3 regions of the Priestia sp. FSL W8-0524 genome follow, and region 2 is predicted to be linked to each of the others. Evidence: riboswitches for the same ligand, from Rfam matches in the RefSeq annotation. Region 2 holds a riboswitch; each other region holds the start of a gene.

Evidence for each region. A riboswitch is a leader RNA that binds a small molecule or an ion and turns the genes downstream of it on or off. The one in region 2 is predicted to bind cyclic di-AMP.
Region 1: another riboswitch for cyclic di-AMP. It lies ahead of NST66_RS18725 (potassium channel family protein); the one in region 2 lies ahead of NST66_RS19445 (dicarboxylate/amino acid:cation symporter).
Region 3: another riboswitch for cyclic di-AMP. It lies ahead of kdpF (K(+)-transporting ATPase subunit F); the one in region 2 lies ahead of NST66_RS19445 (dicarboxylate/amino acid:cation symporter).

The regions. Positions count from the first base shown of each region.
Region 1 is NZ_JBBOUG010000001.1:3,560,893-3,567,023, reverse strand. It holds gene NST66_RS18745 (S1C family serine protease) at 1-1,088, shown strand, start outside; gene NST66_RS18740 (peptidyl-prolyl cis-trans isomerase) at 1,085-1,987, shown strand; gene NST66_RS18735 (Lrp/AsnC family transcriptional regulator) at 2,276-2,731, opposite strand; gene NST66_RS18730 (hypothetical protein) at 2,852-3,310, shown strand; cyclic di-AMP (ydaO/yuaA leader) riboswitch at 3,426-3,570, shown strand; gene NST66_RS18725 (potassium channel family protein) at 3,695-4,354, shown strand; gene NST66_RS18720 (TrkH family potassium uptake protein) at 4,358-5,677, shown strand; gene NST66_RS18715 (YjcZ family sporulation protein) at 6,005-6,085, shown strand.
Region 2 is NZ_JBBOUG010000001.1:3,698,965-3,705,095, forward strand. It holds gene NST66_RS19435 (CoA transferase subunit A) at 1-508, opposite strand, end outside; gene NST66_RS19440 (aspartate aminotransferase family protein) at 509-1,858, opposite strand; gene NST66_RS19445 (dicarboxylate/amino acid:cation symporter) at 1,967-3,202, opposite strand; cyclic di-AMP (ydaO/yuaA leader) riboswitch at 3,383-3,537, opposite strand; gene NST66_RS19450 (NAD(P)/FAD-dependent oxidoreductase) at 4,141-5,610, opposite strand; gene NST66_RS19455 (ATP-binding protein) at 5,829-6,131, opposite strand, start outside.
Region 3 is NZ_JBBOUG010000001.1:2,849,163-2,855,293, forward strand. It holds gene kdpC (potassium-transporting ATPase subunit KdpC) at 1-231, opposite strand, end outside; gene kdpB (potassium-transporting ATPase subunit KdpB) at 245-2,320, opposite strand; gene kdpA (potassium-transporting ATPase subunit KdpA) at 2,342-4,003, opposite strand; gene kdpF (K(+)-transporting ATPase subunit F) at 4,028-4,114, opposite strand; cyclic di-AMP (ydaO/yuaA leader) riboswitch at 4,406-4,546, opposite strand; gene NST66_RS14530 (hypothetical protein) at 4,562-4,699, opposite strand; cyclic di-AMP (ydaO/yuaA leader) riboswitch at 4,772-4,914, opposite strand; gene NST66_RS14535 (undecaprenyldiphospho-muramoylpentapeptide beta-N-acetylglucosaminyltransferase) at 5,073-6,131, opposite strand, start outside.

The DNA of each region.
Region 1 (6,131 bases), 140 kb from region 2:
AGCTAGGGTTAATGGATTCAGCGGATACGCAAACAGCGAATCAAACAACGCAGACTCAAACGGCAACAACAACGAGCACAACGCCTCGAACAGTAAGCACAACCGTGAATCAGTCAGATCTTGTTTCAGTTGTAAATAAAGTATCAGCTGCTGTTGTAGGCGTGAACAATATTCAACAGCAAACAAATCCATTTTCTGGAGATACCCAAACGCAAGAAGCAGGAACGGGTTCCGGTGTTATTTTCAAAAAAGAAAATGGAAAAGCCTACGTTGTGACTAATAACCACGTTATTGACGGCGCAAGCGAAGTAGAAGTGTCACTTTCAAACGGACAAAAAGAAAAAGCTAAAATTGTCGGAGCTGACGCGCTAACGGATTTAGCGGTGCTTGAAATGTCCGACAAAAATGTTGAACAAGTGGCGAAGTTCGGAAAATCATCAGATTTAGTGGCGGGTGAAACGGTTCTTGCAATCGGAAACCCTCTTGGTGAACAATTTTCTCGTACGGTCACACAAGGTATCGTGAGCGCAGCAAAACGCTCTGTCCCTATTTCAGAGAATTGGAACGTAGATGCAATTCAAACGGATGCGGCGATTAATCCAGGAAACAGCGGCGGTGCCTTGATCAATTCTTCCGGTGAAGTAGTTGGTATCAACAGTATGAAAATTTCAGAAGACAATGTAGAAGGAATCGGCTTTGCTCTTCCAAGTGATGAAGTGCAGCCAACAATTGAACAGCTGATGAAAAACGGAAAAATAACGCGTCCATATATGGGGGTAGGTCTTCAAGATGTAGGTCAGCTTTCAGCTGCAACAAAACAAGATCAGCTAGGCCTAACAAGCGATACGTCTGAAGGAGTTGTCGTAACGACGGTTGAACCATTCTCTTCTGCTTCTGATGCTGGTTTACAATCAAAAGACGTGATTGTTGCCATCGATGGAAATGAAGTCAAAACATCCAGTGATTTACGTCAATATCTATACACAAAACGCAAAGTAGGAGATACGGTAAAATTAGACGTGTACCGAAATGGAAAAAAACAAACTATTTCTCTGAAGCTTTCAGAGCAGCAGGATAACAATGGATGAGTTCAGCACCGTTAAAGCTGCTGCTAGCAGTATTAACAGCGTTCGGATTTTTAACAGGCTGCGGAGGGAAGCATTCAAACACGATGTTTCCTTCTGTAGAAATTAGTCAGCTATCTTCTGCTAAAGAAGTGGCAGCGTATGAAGGAGGAAAGGTGACAGGAGCTGAATTCAATCGTTTTTTAGCAGTTGAAGGGTTCTTAAATCCCGATGCTCCGCTAAATGATACAAGCTACCGCAAAGAGTTGTTGCGGCAGCTTGTCATGCAAAAAATCTTAATTTCGCATCTAAAGACAAGTGACAGGGTACAGAAAAAAGTCGAGGATATGTGGAAACAAATCAAACGTTCATATGACGAAGATACAAGAAAACAAGGCTATGAAGTCTTGCACATTCGTTCTAGCGATGTAACTAAACAGCTAATAAATCAGTTTAAATTAGAAGAATATTTCCGTAAACAAATTACGTCTGATGAACTAGACGCTTACTATACACGTATTGAGAATGATGTAACGCGCGTATCTTTTTCGCAGCTAACTTTTACAACTTTACATGATGCCGAGACCGTTGCGGCTGAGCTGCAAAAAGGAACATCGCTTCAAGACGTTCAAAAAAAATATGCTGATGTCCAGACCATCAGCAAAATAGAGAATGATGATAATCTAAAGCTTTCGAATCTATCTCCCTCTTTTATAGATGTTTTAAAAAAACAGCACATCGGAGAGTGTAGTAAGCCCATTAAAATGGGTAAAGTCTATTATATTCTTATTTTAAAACAAAAAGATAAAAAAACGGAATCAGAAGTCAAAGAAGAAATGATGAAAGAACTTGTTTTGAATCATATCAACCGGTATATCCAGGATCAACTGCCAAGGTTTCACGTGACTTTCAACCTTAGGTAGTTCCCTTTTATATAGATTGATTGTTTTCAAAAAACAAGCAGGTAAAAGAGCTTTCTATTAATAGAGAGCTCTTTTACATTTTTAAGTAGACAGAAATGTCGGTACCTGATAGAATGAAGTTGTAAAACTTTCATTATTCGGAAAATTTATACCCTCCAGCTTTGGAGGGTTATTTTTTATGCTTTTGGACGAACAAAAGAGGCTAGGACAGAAGTAGTTTAGTGGAAAGAAGATCCGAACGATGAATCGTTCGGATCTTTTCGTTAGTACGGTGAACGTATGTTTTAATCACTTTTCATCTTTTAAATGACTCAATAATGCAGAAGACATCTCCACGTGAGAAAGGGCGATGTGTGAAATCGTTTTGGCATAAGGTGTAATTTCGTTAATAAATTGCTCGAGTACGTGCAGGTGAGGAAGCTGAAGCTTTGTAATGAAGCAAGCCTGTCCGGCGATGCGTTCACAGAATAAAGCATAGGGATACTGAGAAATAAATCTTTTAAAACGCTCGTGCTCTCCGTTTTTCATGGTTACTTCAATAAAACACGAGACGGGCAACTGCAGCTTTTCATAATCAATATCGATTGTATATCCTTTTATAATACCAAAGCTCTCTAGCTGTCTTACTCGCTCTGCCACTGAAGGAGGAGACAGGTTAATTTGTTTTCCTAGCTCTCTTAAGGAAAGACGGCTGTTTTGCTGCAGTGCCTGCAAAATCGATAAATCAATTTCATCAATTTTCAATTGAAAACCTTCTTTCATATTAATGTTTCATTTGATTAGTAACAGCAGATAATATGTTTTATTTGTTATCTGAAATCTCCATTTTTCTTACTATAATAATTAAAAAGGAGTGAGTAAAAAATGGCAAGAGTTTTGTTAACAAACGAAGAGGGAACAAATTTTGAAAAAGCACTGAATTTAATTCCAGATGTAAAAAGGTTGTATGATGAGCTATACGACAAGCTTTGGAACAGTGATATAGTAAAAAGAGAGACTAAGGAAAAAATCAGGCTTTATCTAGCAGGTGTTAACGGCTGTGAGACGTGTATGAGCATGTCATATGTAGGCGATAAGACGCTTAATCAAAAAGTGTTAAGAGAAAAAGAGCTGGAAGAAAAAGATCGACTGCTGTTTCGATTTATAGATGTATACCGAGTGCGTCCAAGGGATTTGACGGATGCTGATATGGATCAATTAAAGAAATTTTACAGTGATACGCAGCTATTAGAGCTTTTGGCCGTTATTAATTTGTTTGATCAATTTCACAAACTGATTGTCGGTTTAGATTTATATGATTTTTGCAGTTTGCAGCGCAAGTGATGTCTTCCCTAAAAATATCTTGACAGACAAAATCCACAGGAGTAAGATAGCTTTCGTGAAGTGAAACGTATCATGAATCGAATCGATTATTCTAAAAAATAGATCATAGATATTTGAATAAAAATCGCTTAATCCATTACGGAGCGGAGGACCCATTATTTACGCACATATTGTGCTCCGGGGTGAATCCTTAAAAAGGTAGGGTTACTCTTAAAACCCGAACCCGACAGCTAACTTCGCAAGCGTTTTGAGGGGGAAGAGTGTGAAAAAACACAGGAGCCTTCCTGTGTTTTTTTGCGCTTTTTTTAAGAAAAACATGTAATTTTTTAGAAAAAGTATAAGCTAAGAGAACACACAGCAGTTGAAGAAAGGAATAAATACATTATGAAAAAACAGTTTGCTGTATTGGGATTAGGTCGTTTTGGAGGCAGTTTGGTTGAAGAGTTTGCTAATTTGGATGTGGATGTGCTCGCTATTGACCGCAATCAGGAGGTAGTAAAGAAATATAGCAACTCAGCTACATATGTCGTGCAAGCGAACGCAATTGATGAAGCTAGCTTAAAAGGGCTAGGCATTCGTAACGTTGATCATGCTCTTATTTCGTTTGGAGACGATATTGAAGCAAGCGTGCTTGCAACGATGCTTTTAAAAGATATGGGCGTTAAGCAAGTATGGGTAAAAGCGGTGAATATGTATCATCAAAAAGTGCTGGAGAAAATAGGAGCGGACAAAGTCATTCATCCTGAGCGCGATATTGCGAAGCGGATTGCTCATCACGTGGTGTCAGAAAAGATCATTGATTACATTGAACTGTCAAAGGATTATAGTATTGTCGAAATTGTCGCTTCTAAAAAGCTTCATAATAAAACGCTGTTTGATTTGAACATTCGTGCCAAGTACGGCTGCAATATTATCGGCTTTCAGCGAAAAGACGGGGAAATGGTGATTTCGCCTACCGCGCATGAAATAATTGAACAAGGAGATATGCTGATTGTTATCGGACATAATCGCGATTTGAACCGTTTTGAAGAAGAAGGAGTTTAACTCATGAAAAAACAAATCATTAAACTCACTCCTCCGCAGCTGCTTGTCTCCATTTTTGGCGGAGGAATTATTATTGGTGCTCTTCTATTGATGATGCCTTTTTCTACTACTGAGCCAATCCGGTGGGTAGACGCCCTTTTTACATCTACTTCCGCTATGACAGTGACCGGCTTAGCCGTCGTAGATACAGGTACGCGTTTTACCGTCATCGGTCAAACGATTATTATGCTGTTAATTCAAATAGGCGGTCTCGGCATTATGTCATTTGCCGTGCTGATTTTTATGATGCTAGGTAAAAAAATTGGATTTAAAGAGCGTATGCTCGTTCAGCAGGCATTAAATCAGACGAGCGTCGGTGGAGTTGTGCTGCTAGTTAAAAGGTTGTTCATCTTTTCATTTTTAATTGAGTTTGTTGCACTGCTCTTTTTAGCGATACGCTGGGTTCCGGAATTCGGATGGTCTAAGGGGCTGTTCTTTAGCTTGTTTCATTCGATTTCGGCTTTTAATAACGCAGGGTTCGGACTGCTGTCTGATAACTTAGTTCAGTATGTAGGAGATCCTATTATTAACATCACGATTTCTTTTCTCTTTATTATTGGTGGGTTAGGGTTTACCGTCCTTGCTGATATGTGGGTGAAAAAATCGTATAAAAAACTAACGCTGCATTCAAAAATTATGATTATCAGCACGTTCGCCATTAACGTGATTGCCATGCTTTTTATTTTTTTCTTAGAGTACGGCAATTCGCATACGCTCGGAAATTTATCATTAGGAGACAAAGTATGGGCTTCTTATTTTCAAGCGGTAACAACAAGAACCGCTGGCTTTAATACAATTGATTTAGCTCATTTGCATGACGCAACGGTGTTTTTAATGGTTTTATTGATGTTCATTGGTGCAGGGAGTGCGTCAACAGGAGGGGGTATCAAACTCACGACGTTTGTGGTGATTGTCTTTTCTGTATGGGCATTTTTACGAAGCAGGGAAGATATTGTGCTGCTAAAGAGACGACTTCTTCCTCTTCATGTTTTTAAGGCACTAGCCATTACGATGATTTCAATTATGTTTGTGTTTGGGGCCATCTTCCTGTTAAATATTTCGGAAAACCTGCCGTTTGTAAAAATTATGTTTGAAGTTGTTTCTGCGTTTGGAACAGTAGGTTTATCGATGGGAGCGACTCCTGAACTTTCGTACTTTGGACGCGTGATTATTATCTTTATCATGTTTTTAGGAAAAGTGGGGCCATTAACGCTTGCGTTTTCATTATCTAAGCAAAAGCGTGAAGCCGTTCGCTATCCAAACGAAGATATAATGCTAGGATAGAAAAATCGCCTTCGATGAGGCGATTTTTTTATATTATTTATACGTTCAAGACATATAAGAGGTTACGCACAAAACAGTTGCGATGAATAAAAAGAAGGCAAAAACAAGAACAATGGGCAATTTGGAATGTCGGCGCATTAAAGCCCCTCCTTTTTTATAGTAAAAAAATCTCTTACTATATATAACGAAAGAAACAAAAATATGATTCACTTTTTTTGGCGAAATTTGAAGGTTTTTCTCATTGGAAAAATCCGCACCCCTGTCCTAAACATTTTGCCAAGCTGTTGCATACACTAAAAGCAGATAACAGGAAGTGAGGGATGGTACGTGGGAAAACAAAATTTTGCGTTAATCGTTGTGTTATTTGTTTTACTTGTTATTGTAGGTGCGTCTGGCTTTCGCTTTTAAACGTTAACTTTATTTGCGCATAGCCCCCGTCAAAAAGGGCATACTA
Region 2 (6,131 bases):
CGAATGGATCTGCTTTTTTTGCATATACAAAAGCCACGTCGGCTGTGAGCGGTTTTTCAACTAAAAATGTCTTGCCGTCTACTTCCACTTTTTCTTTTCCAAATTGAATAATGTCATTTTCTATTCCTACATCAATCAGTACTCCTCCAAGTCCAACTCCCCCCGCTCGAATCCGTTCAGCAAGCGTTCCTTGAGGAGAAAACTCAACTTTCAGCTTTTCTTCTGTCATCAGCGTTCCAGCCACAGGATTCGATCCAATGTGAGAAGCGATCAGTTTTTGAATTCTTCCTTGACTTACTAATTTTCCCGCACCAATATGAGGAAAGCCTGAATCATTGCATATCAGTGTGAAATTTGATTTTTCGCTTTCAATAAGGCCGTCAATGAGAGAAGGCGGACTGCCTACGCCTCCAAACCCTCCTATCATCAGCGTAGCAGCATGATCCACGTATTCAATTGCTTGTTCCACAGTTGTAATCTTTTGAAATGAGTTTTCGACCTTTGTCACTTATTTCACCTCATCTCCCTGTTTTTCATTTTGTACTTCATACAATGTTTTCGAAAGCAACACGACCGCTTCATCAAGTTGGCGATGAGTAATCGTAAATGGTGGCGCAATAATAATACCGTCTCCTTCTACTCCATCTGTTCCTGCTTGTGAAGGATAAAGGAGAAGACCATTTTTATGGGCTTTACTTATTACGCGCGCCGTCATATTTTCGGAGGATGAAAAAGGCTCCTTCGTTTTTGGATTTTGTACAAGCTCAAGACCAACTAGTAAGCCTTTGCCACGAATATCACCAATGATAGGGTAAAGAAGTTGAAGCTCCTTCAATTTTTTTACTAAATAGTCTCCTTTCAGCGCTACTTGTTGAACAAGATCGTTCTTTTCAATATAGGCTAAGACAGCTAGCCCTACAGCGGCTGACAGCGGATTAGCGCTTAGCGTATGGCCGCTCATAATTAATTTGGATCCGTTCATGATAGGTTCAATCGTTTTGCTGCTAGCTAACGTAACGGCTATCGGTGTATATCCTGCTCCCACTCCTTTTCCAAGCGTCATGATGTCTGGTTTAGCTCCCCAGTGCTCATATGCAAACATCACGCCTGTACGCCCAACTCCAGTCATGACTTCATCGGCTATCCATAACACATCATATTTATCACAAATTTCTCTTATCACTTCATAATAACCGGGTGGAGGTGTGAGAGCTGCTCCGGCAGCTCCTACAATGGGCTCTGTAATAAAAGCAGCAATATGTTCAGGGCCGGTTCGTTTGATAACTGTTTCCAATTCGTGTGCACAAGCAAGATTACAGGATGGATAGGTTTGATGAAACGGACATCGATAGCAATAAGGAGGTGAAACCGAAGGATAATCTTCAAGCAAAGACGAGAAACGTTTTCGTCTTCCAACGTGCCCTGACATAGACAGCGCTCCTATTGTAATACCGTGATAGCTCATCCAGCGTGACAAAACCTTTGTTTTGGTTGGCTTTCCTTGCTCTTGAAAATGCTGAATGGCTGTTTTCATAGCCGTTTCAGTCGCTTCTGTCCCGCTGTTAACAAAAAAGCTCCACTGGAAATGATTGCTGCTTAATTCACATAGTTTCTTAGCTAAGGCTTCCGTCGGATCGCTTGTAAACTGCGACCGATATACAAACGCAACTTTCTGTGCCTGATCCGTCATCGCATCAATAATTTCTTTTACGCCGTGTCCGATGCTTGCTGTAACTGCCCCTGACGAAGCATCTATGTACTTTTTTCCATCTTGGTCGTACAAATAAATTCCTTTTCCATATGAAATAACTGGGTAGTCGTCGTCGAGCAGCGGCTTTATCACATGGGTTTTATTCATTTCCGCACTCTCCTTTCAAACACACACTCTTATTAAACTGTATGCTGAAAAGAAGAGTTTCTTGCCAATAAAAAAAGCCCTAGCATATAGCTAGAGCTTTTACACATATTAAGCTGATTGCGTTACAGATTTATCGATACGCTTTGCTTCTGACTCAGCCACAATAACGGCACACGCAGCGTCTCCTGTAATATTTACAGACGTACGAAGCATATCAAGCAAGCGATCAATTCCGATAATTAATCCGATACCTGCTACAGGCAGGCCAACCGAACTCAGTACCATCGCTAGCATAATAAGACCAACTCCCGGCACGCCTGCTGTACCAATACTAGCAAGCACCGCTGTCAACACAACCGTCACAAGAGCGCCCAACGACAGATCAACCCCGTATACTTGCGCAATAAAAATAGTCGCTACACCTTGCATAATTGCCGTTCCATCCATGTTAATAGTTGCACCTAATGGCTGAACAAAACTGCTGATAGACTCGGGGACACGAAGATTTTTTTGCGCCACATTCATTGAAATCGGAAGCGTTGCATTACTGCTTGATGTACTGAATCCAACTGTCATCGCAGGAGCAAACCCCTTAAAAAATTCAATAGGGTTACGTCTGGCCATAAGAGCGACTGATCCCCCATATGTTACGATTGAATGGATGAACAGCGCGAGCACGACTACAATCATGTATAGCCCCATCGCTTTAATTGCCTGCCAGCCTTGACTTCCAACCGCGGTTGCAAGAAGCCCAAATGTTCCGTACGGAGCAAACTTCATCACTAGATTCACAAGGTACATCATCAATTCATTTCCTTGCTCAAGTAAATTGTAAAGTCCTTTTGTTTTACTTCCAAGCATCGTGATACCAAAACCGATAAAGATAGAGAAAACGATAAGTTGAAGCATATTCCCTTCAGCCATCGCTTGAATTGGATTGACTGGAATCATATTTAAGAATGTCTCTCCAACAGGTGGTGCTTTTTCAGCTTCAAAAGAAGCGTTTTGTGTATCAAAAGATCCAAATGTACCCGGTTTAATTGCATACGCTAAAATTAAACCGATAATAATTGCAACGGTTGTTGTCACTAGGAAGTAGGAAACTGTTTTTGCCCCGATTCTTCCTAATTTTTTAGGATCTCCTAAACCTGCTACACCTAACGTGATAGAGAAAAACACAATTGGTACAACAAGCATTTTAATTAAGCTTAAGAAAATTTGGCCAAGCGGTGTAAACAAGTACTTGTCCAGCGGAGCAAAAGCACTTGGAGCAAAAGCATTGATTAACACTCCTACAATAGCACCAGCAATTAGCGCGATAATAATCTTTGTCGATAGCTTCATAGATTTACCTCCCGTAAATAAATTATATTAGAATGATTCTAACTACCATACTTATTTTACCATGCATTGAGGGCGATAACACTCAAAATATACAATATATTAAAAATTTTCAGATTAATAGTTTAGGAATATTTTTAGCTATACAAAAAACCATGAGAATATCATGGTTTCATAGACCTGTTATTCCCTCACTGAATGCTTACGGAGTTAGCTGTCGGATTCGGGTATGTGAGTTACCCTACTTGATTCATTCAAGATTCACCCCAAGTACATTACGCACAAATATGGGTCCTCCGTTCTCTTATAAAACAAAAGAGATTAAGCAAATAATTTTCTTTAATATTTTTGCATGATAATAATTGTTACTTTAATTAAAATTCATTTTATATGTTTCTGTCAAGTTTTTATTCAAAAATAATGCATGATTTTATCGTAAAAAGTTGAGAATTGTTATATTTTAAAATATTTACATCATATTTCAATAAACTAAAAACACCTATTTAACAAGACTTACAATCTAATGAATAAAAAATTAATTCAAAAAATAGTTTATAAAGTGAACTTTCTTCTCATTAATATCATTCATAAATATGTATAATTATTCTAACATCCATGTACTTTACTGCTTCCATAAATATTTTACTTATCAAAAAAATAACTCTTTCCAACTGTTGATTTTATCCTTGTACTGCTTGATATACACTCCTTAAAATTTCACTGACTTTATTGATGCGAAGAAATCGACATTATCAATTCCCCTTATTCTACTTAATTCTGCTCAAGATAGAAGTATAGATTTCCTACTATCTTTTAAAAAAGGAGCGGGTAATTATCATATAAAACTATCGGAGTTGGAACGGTACAAGTTCTTTACTTTTTACTTATTCCCTCTCGTTATTTAACCCATAAAAAAAAGAGGCCGTGACGGCCTCTTTTTTTTATACAGTAACAGGTTCAGAACTTGCTTTACGATTCTTTAATTTTTCAACAATGTCACGAGCTACCCACACACCACACGCACTTGCCTGCGCGAGTCCTCGCGTAATACCAGCTCCGTCTCCTCCCACGTATAAACCGGAAATTTCAGTTTCAAACTTATCGTTTAACTTCGGACGGGCGGAGTAAAATTTCGCTTCCACACCGTAAAACAGCGTATGTTCAGATGCTAACCCAGGCGTTACATGATCCAGTGCTTCTGTCATTTCAATTAAGCTTTTCATTGTATTGTATGGAAGCACTAAACCCAAATCACCAGGGACAGCTTCTTTTAACGTTGGTTCTAAAAAGCCTTCTTTAATTCGATTCGTTGTTGAACGGCGCCCCTTTAAAATATCTCCATACTTTTGAACAACTAAGCCTCCGTTTGACAGCATATTAGCTAATCTTGACACTTCGTGCGCATATTCGTTCGGCTGATCAAATGGATCCGAAAATTTATGAGAAACAAGCAGCGCAAAGTTCGTATTTTGACTTCCAAGCTTCGGATCTTTGTATGCGTGTCCATTTGCTAACATAATCCCTGAATGATTCTCTACTACCACATGCCCTGAAGGATTGCTGCAGAACGTTCTGACTCTTGTACCTACAGACGTATTGTAAATAAATTTCCCTTCGTACAAGTGCTTGTTGATTTCTTCCATAACAACGTTAGATGTTTCTACTCGAACACCGATGTCTACTTGATTGTTAATCATTTTCAAACGGCGTTTTTTTAGTAAGTCGCTCATCCACTTCGAGCCGTCTCGACCTGGTGAAACCACGACTTTATCAGCCGTAATTCTGTCACCATTCTTCAATTCAATACCGCGTACGATATGCTGACCATCTTCTTTTTCTGTTATTAAATCGGCTACTTCCGTTTTATACTGCATATCAATTTTTTCTTTTAAGTATTCATAAATGCTTTTTAAAATTTCTAAATTTTGCTCTGTTCCTAAATGACGCACTTGGGCACGCAATAGCTTTAATCCTGCTGCGTATCCGCGTTTTTCAATTTCACGAACTTTATCAGTTAACGGATCCGTAATCGTATCGGTTGCTCCGTGTTTTAAATTAATTTCATCCACGTATTTAATTAAATCTACCACCTGTGATTCAGACAGATAATCCGTCATCCAGCCTCCAAATTCACTGGTGATATTAAACTTCCCGTCTGAATATGCGCCGGCTCCACCGAAACCATTTGTGATAGAACAAGCAGGCAAACAGCCAGCAAACTCTTTTCTGCCAACTGCAGGCGGACATTTTTCAATTTTTTTCTGAAGAATCGGACAATTACGTCGATAGATATCGTGTCCTTTATCGATTAACAAAATAGTTGCTTCCGGTAATTTTAACGTTAGCTCATAGCAAGTAAAAATTCCAGCGGGTCCTGCCCCTACCACAATAACATCATAATTTGAGTTCATTGTACATTCTCCCATCATCTTTTTTCTTTGGGTAAAAGATAAAAGTTATTGACCGAATTTTCTTTTTTTATTATCATTCGGTTATTTTCTAGCCATTTGATAATATATCAAAAACAAACCCTTTAGTCAACAATATACACGAACATTAAAATAAAAAAAAATAAAAAACATTCGTTTTTATTTCAACCAAATAAAAACCAGCGAACGAATAGCAAGCGCTACGAAATGTTCACTGGTTCTTTAATATACGGAAGAGCAATTTCTACTTTTGTTCCTACTCCTACTTTACTCGCAAATGAAATATGCCCTTGATGCTGTTCGATTATTCGGTAGCTAATCATTAATCCTAGCCCAGTTCCTGTTTGTTTGGTGGAATAAAATGGTTCACCTAGCCGAGCTAAAGATTGCTCATCAATTCCACATCCTTCATCCTCGATAATGACCATGCCGTATTCATTTCTTTTCTCAACGGTAACTTTAACTGTACCTTTGCTCATTGACTCAAGCGCATTTTGAATTAA
Region 3 (6,131 bases), 850 kb from region 2:
AATACTAGAGACTCTGCCGTGAAAAAATGCATTGCTTGTAAACTGCTGCCCAATCAGCTTAGAACCGATAACTTGATGATTGTTTGAATAGATTAGGCTGCCGTTTGCTTTACTTGGAACAGCTGTTTGAGCAATACCTGTCATCACAACAGGATAAATAAGACCACAAAGTATCATCATCATAATTGTTAAGCGAACAATAATGCTTCCCGTTCGTTCTGTTTGTATCATCGTTTCTTCTCCTCTACATCACAAATGAAAGTAATAAGTCAATCGCTTTAATCCCAATGAATGGAACTAATACCCCACCTAATCCGTAAATGAACAAATTTTTTCGCAGCAGTGCGTTAGAACTCATCGGCTTATACGCAATTCCCTTCATGGCTAAGGGAATTAACAGCGGGATAATGACCGCATTAAAAATGAGCGCTGACAACACCGCAGATAGTGGTGAATTCAGCTTCATTACGTTAAGAGCCTCCATTTGCGGAATCGCCAAGGTAAACATCGCTGGAATAATCGCGAAATACTTAGCAATATCGTTTGCGATGCTGAATGTAGTTAAGGCACCCCTTGTCATTAATAGCTGTTTTCCAATTGAAACGACTTCAATAATTTTAGTAGGGTCAGAATCTAAATCCACCATATTTGCTGCTTCTTTAGCAGCTGAAGTTCCGCTGTTCATCGCTAGACCAACGTCAGCTTGAGCAAGTGCAGGGGCATCGTTTGTCCCGTCACCTGTCATCGCAACTAGCTTGCCTTGCTGCTGTTCGTATTTAATCACTTGAATCTTGTCTTCTGGCTTGCATTCCGCAATAAATTCATCTACTCCCGCTTCTTTTGCAATGGTTGCTGCGGTTAACGGATTATCTCCTGTACACATGACTGTTTTAATACCCATTTTACGAAGTTCATCAAAGCGTTCTTTCATTCCTGGTTTTACCGTGTCTTTTAAATAAATCAAACCGTAAATTTTATTATCAGCGGCGACGGCAAGCGGCGTGCCACCAGCTCCTGCAATTTCGTTTGCTTTTTGCTGTAAATCAGAGGGAACCTTTCCGCCATTTGACTCTACCCATGCCGTGACGGCGTCCACTGCCCCTTTTCGTACAGACACATTCTGTAAGTCAATGCCGCTCATTCGCGTTTCAGCTTTAAATTCAACAAACGTTCCTTCGGTTTTTCTAAGATCTTCTACTCCCATGCGATTTTGAATAAAATCAACAACTGAGCGCCCTTCTGGTGTTTCATCATAAAGCGAAGAAACAAACGCCCATTTGTAAAGTTCACGTTCGTCTATGCCTTCTACAGTCGTTAACTGATGAGCCATTCGGTTCCCAAACGTAATGGTGCCGGTTTTATCTAAAATAATTGTATTGATGTCACCAGCTGCTTCTACTGCTTTTCCTGACATAGCAATCACGTTAAACTGCGTGACTCGATCCATTCCAGCAATTCCAATGGCCGATAATAATCCTCCAATCGTCGTAGGAATAAGGCAGACGAGCAGTGAAATTAAAATAGCCGTGTCGAGTTGAAAATGTAAATAGTTTGTAAAGACAGGAAGCGTCACAACAACTAGTAAAAAAATAATCGTCAAACTTGTCAAAACCGTGTTTAGCGCAATTTCATTTGGCGTTTTTTGACGCTCTGCTCCTTCAACAAGCGAAATCATTTTATCTAAAAACGATTCACCTTGCTCACACGTAATTTTAATTGTAATTTCATCGCTGACAACTCTTGTACCTCCCGTTACAGAGTTAAAATCCCCGCCTGCTTCTTTCATAACAGGTGCCGATTCCCCCGTAATGGCCGATTCATCAACGGACGCCAGTCCTTTAATAATTTCTCCATCTCCAGGAATCATTTCGCCTTGTGAAACGACGACGATATCTCCTTTTTTTAGTTGCGATGCCGAAACTTGTATCATTTGCCCATTTTGAAGTTTATTAGCCGTAATATCCCCTTTCGATTGCTTTAATGAGTTTGCCTGTGCTTTTCCTCGACCTTCTGCTAATGCTTCTGCAAAATTAGCAAAAACAATGGTAAAAAATAACACGAGAGATACGGCAACATTAAACCCTGTGCTTACTTTACTTTCTCCGAAAAGGTCCGGAACAACGGCTAAAAAAAGCGTAATTATAAACCCGATTTCTACTACGAACATGATAGGGTTTTTTATCATCGTTCTTGGGCTGAGCTTGATAAACGCCTGCTTTACTGATTGAATAAAAATCGATGAAGCTTGTGTATCTACAGAACCTTGAATATGACTGTTGCGATCCAATTCAATATTATTTGCAAAATTCCGTTTATTCATTATGATCCTCCGCTTTCTTGATTACAGTGTTAAATACTCAGCAACCGGCCCAAGCACCAGCACTGGGAAAAACGTAAGTGCTCCTACAATAACGGTAGTTCCAATTAAAATGCCGCTAAATAAAGACGTATCCGTTTTAAATGTTCCAGGTGTTTCGGGAACAAGCTGCTTAGATGCTAGTGAGCTCGATACCGCCAGCATTGTAATTAGTCCGAAGTAGCGTCCAATATACATAACAATTCCCGTAGAAATGTTCCAAAACGGCGTTGCGTCACCGAGTCCTTCAAAACCGGACCCATTGTTTGCTGCTGACGACGTAAATTCATACAGTGCCTGACTTAAGCCGTGAAAGCCAGGGTTTGATATACCTTCCATTCCTAAATGAGTAGTGAGCGCTACGGCTGTTCCTCCTAAAATTAGCAGCGGCTGCAGAATAAGCGTCACGGCGATTAGCTTCATTTCTTTTCCTTCAATTTTTTTACCTACGTATTCTGGTGTTCTTCCAACCATTAAACCTGATAAAAATACGGCAATGATGACGTACATCATAACATTCATAAATCCTGCTCCGACACCGCCAAATACGGTATTTAACATCATATTTCCAAGCGTTAATAACCCGGTAAGAGGCGTCAGGGTATCGTGCATGGTGTTGACTGCACCTGTTTCACTTGCTGTCGTCACGATGGCGTAAAGCGTCGACATGCCGACACCAAAACGGACTTCTTTCCCTTCCATATAACCGCTCGCTTCATTTAGATGAAAAGCACCAAGTCTTGGATTGCCTCCCCACTCTGTTACAAACGCTGTGCTTAAAATAACGATAAACAGCATACTCATCGCTACAAACAAGATGCGGCCTTGCTTACGCTGTCCGATCATTTTTCCGTACGTAAAAGGAAGGGCTGTTGGCAATAAAAGCATAAGGACGATTTGTAATACATTGCTCCACGCGTTAGGATTTTCAAATGGATGAGCTGAATTGACACCAAAAAATCCCCCTCCGTTGTTTCCTAGCTCTTTAATTGAAAGAAAAGAAGCAACTGGTCCCCTTGCTATTTGCTGTGTTGCTCCTTCTATTGTATGGGCAGTCACCGTTCCGCTTAACGTTTGAGGGACACCTAAAAACATAAATAAAATGCCTGTTATAAAAGCGATAGGAAGTAAAATACGCGTAATTGACTTTACAAAATCAACAAAAAAGTTTCCCATTTCTTTCCCTGCCAGCCCGCGAATAAAAGCGATTGCTACTGCAAGTGCCGTTGCTGGTGCAGCAAACATCATAAATACAACGGCGGCCATCTGCGAGAAATAGGACAAACCTGATTCGCCGCTGTAGTGCTGCAAGTTCGTATTTGTCATAAAACTAATGGCCGTGTTAAAAGCAAGAGCCGGATCCATTCCTTTGATGTGGCTTGGGTTAAGCGGCAGTACCCCCTGAAACCGGAAGATAAGGTACACCACAAAAATCATAAACGTATTTGTTAACACAAGAGCAAATGCATATTGCTTCCACGTCTGATTAAGCCCTTTAATTCCTGCTGCTTTAAACATCACCGTTTCTATCTTTCCTATCAAGCTAGTGTTTTTATCGTTTGAAAACACATTCGCTATATAAATACCTACGGGCTTTGCAATAAGCGCTACAAAAACAAGCAGCAGCGCAACTGATAGTAGAAAAATCCCCACTTTTTATTCCTCCGCTTATTAAAATTGTTCTGGATTTAACAGTACATACACTAAATAAATTAAAACGAGAACTGAAATACCTAACAAAATGAACGACACGTTCACTTCTCCTCTCTTTCATCTACTACATGAGACGACCAGCAAATAATTCCGTACATAGCAGCTGTTAATATGACAAGCGTTCCAAGCATGATCATATCCAAGTTGCTCCCTCCTAACTGTTTCCTAACAAAAATGATAGCTTCTAAGTTTAGTGACGGTTTCTTTTCATAAAGCATCACGTCCAAAAAAGCTAACCGTGAGACGTGATGCTATTTTTTTCCACTAAAAAACCGCAGAAGAGAGTTCTCTTCCGCGGTTTAATGCACGACAAATAAGCCGTGATTGACACGAATTTTTTACTCCCAAAACGCTTACGGAGTTAGCTGTCGGATTCGGGTTATGGAAGTAACCCTACTCAGTTAAGAGATTCACCCCTAGTACATACGTACAAAATATTGGGTCCCCCGCTCATAATTGATTAAGCGTATCTTTGTTATTTAATTTTTAGACTTAATAATAGTTTTTACTGCTGCGTTTAAAACTTTGATTAGCTAACGTAGACAAATAGCGGTTTGCTAGATCAAAAGATTGCTGATCGCACATGGCCCGATATTCAATCATTTGAATCATTTGCTTAGATAAATGCATCCTGACGCTCCTTTCACCTATATTTTGAAAGGAGCGTACTATCCGCTGTTATAGAAAACGACCACGATTACACCATCCTCTCTCTTAACGCTTACGAAGTTAGCTGACGGGTTCGGGTCAAGAAAGTAACCCTACTCAATTAAGAGATTCACCCCTGATAATTGGGTCCTCCGCTCTTTCCTTCTCTTTCAGAAAAGACTCAGCGTTTCACAGTGGAACGTTTCATGAGAGTAATCTTACTCCTGTTAAAATTTACTGTCAACAACATTTTTTGAAATTTTAAAAGCTTTATTTTTCTATATTTATTCATTATTTTAAAATAATAATTTCAGAAGAAAAAAGCGTTCTTATCGAGGAGATAAGAACGCTTTTTTTAGCTCATTTTCTCAATTTCATTTACAAGAATTGAAATGGCATCCGTTTTTGTTGCTTCACGCATTGTACGCTTCATCGTACTTGCCTGCTGCTGAAGCTCATTTACTTCACGCAAAAACAGTTCTTTTGTTAACTGCTCTTCTTCTACAACCATACAGTAGCCTTTTTTCTTAAAGGATTGTGCATTTAAAATTTGATCTCCGCGACTCTGTGCTTTTGATAAAGGAATAATCATCATCGGTTTATGAAGAGCTAAAAACTCAAAAATGGCATTGGATCCGCCGCGTGTAATCACATAATCAGTTGCCGCTAGAACATCAGGAAGCTGTTCGTTTACGTATTCTAACTGACGGTATCCTGACTCTTTTTCAAGGCTTGTATCAATATTGCCTTTTCCGCAAAGGTGTACAATTTGGAATTTCTTTTGCAGTTCAGGCAAAGACTCTCGAACGATTTCATTAATACGGCGTGCTCCTAAACTTCCCCCCATAATCGTTAAAATGGGGCGCTTATCATAAAAGCGTAGCCAGCTTTCCCCGTTCGCTGCGCTTCCGCTAAATAGCTCTTTTCGAATAGGTGAACCAACAACCTGCACTTTTTCTTTTGGAAAGTAGTTTGCGGCTTCATCAAAAGAAGTGAAAATTTTAGTGGCAAATTTCTGCGCAATTTTATTTGCCAGTCCCGGTGTTAAATCACTTTCATGAATGAACACGGGAATGTTTAAAGATTTAGCAGCCATTACCACAGGAACTGTGACGAAACCGCCTTTTGAAAAAACAAGAGAAGGCTTTAACTTTTTCAGCACGCGACGCGCATCGCCAACCCCTTTTGCTACTCGAAATACATCTTTTACATTTTCCATATCTACGTATCGACGCAGCTTCCCGCTTGAAATCGCATGATATGGAACGTTTAATTTTGTAATTAATTCTTTCTCAATACCATTGTGAGAACCGACATAATGGATATCCCATTTTTCACTGTCTAATTCTTTCATGATGGCAATGTTTGGTGTTACGTGTCCAGCTGTTCCGCCTCCGGTAAAAACGATAACTTG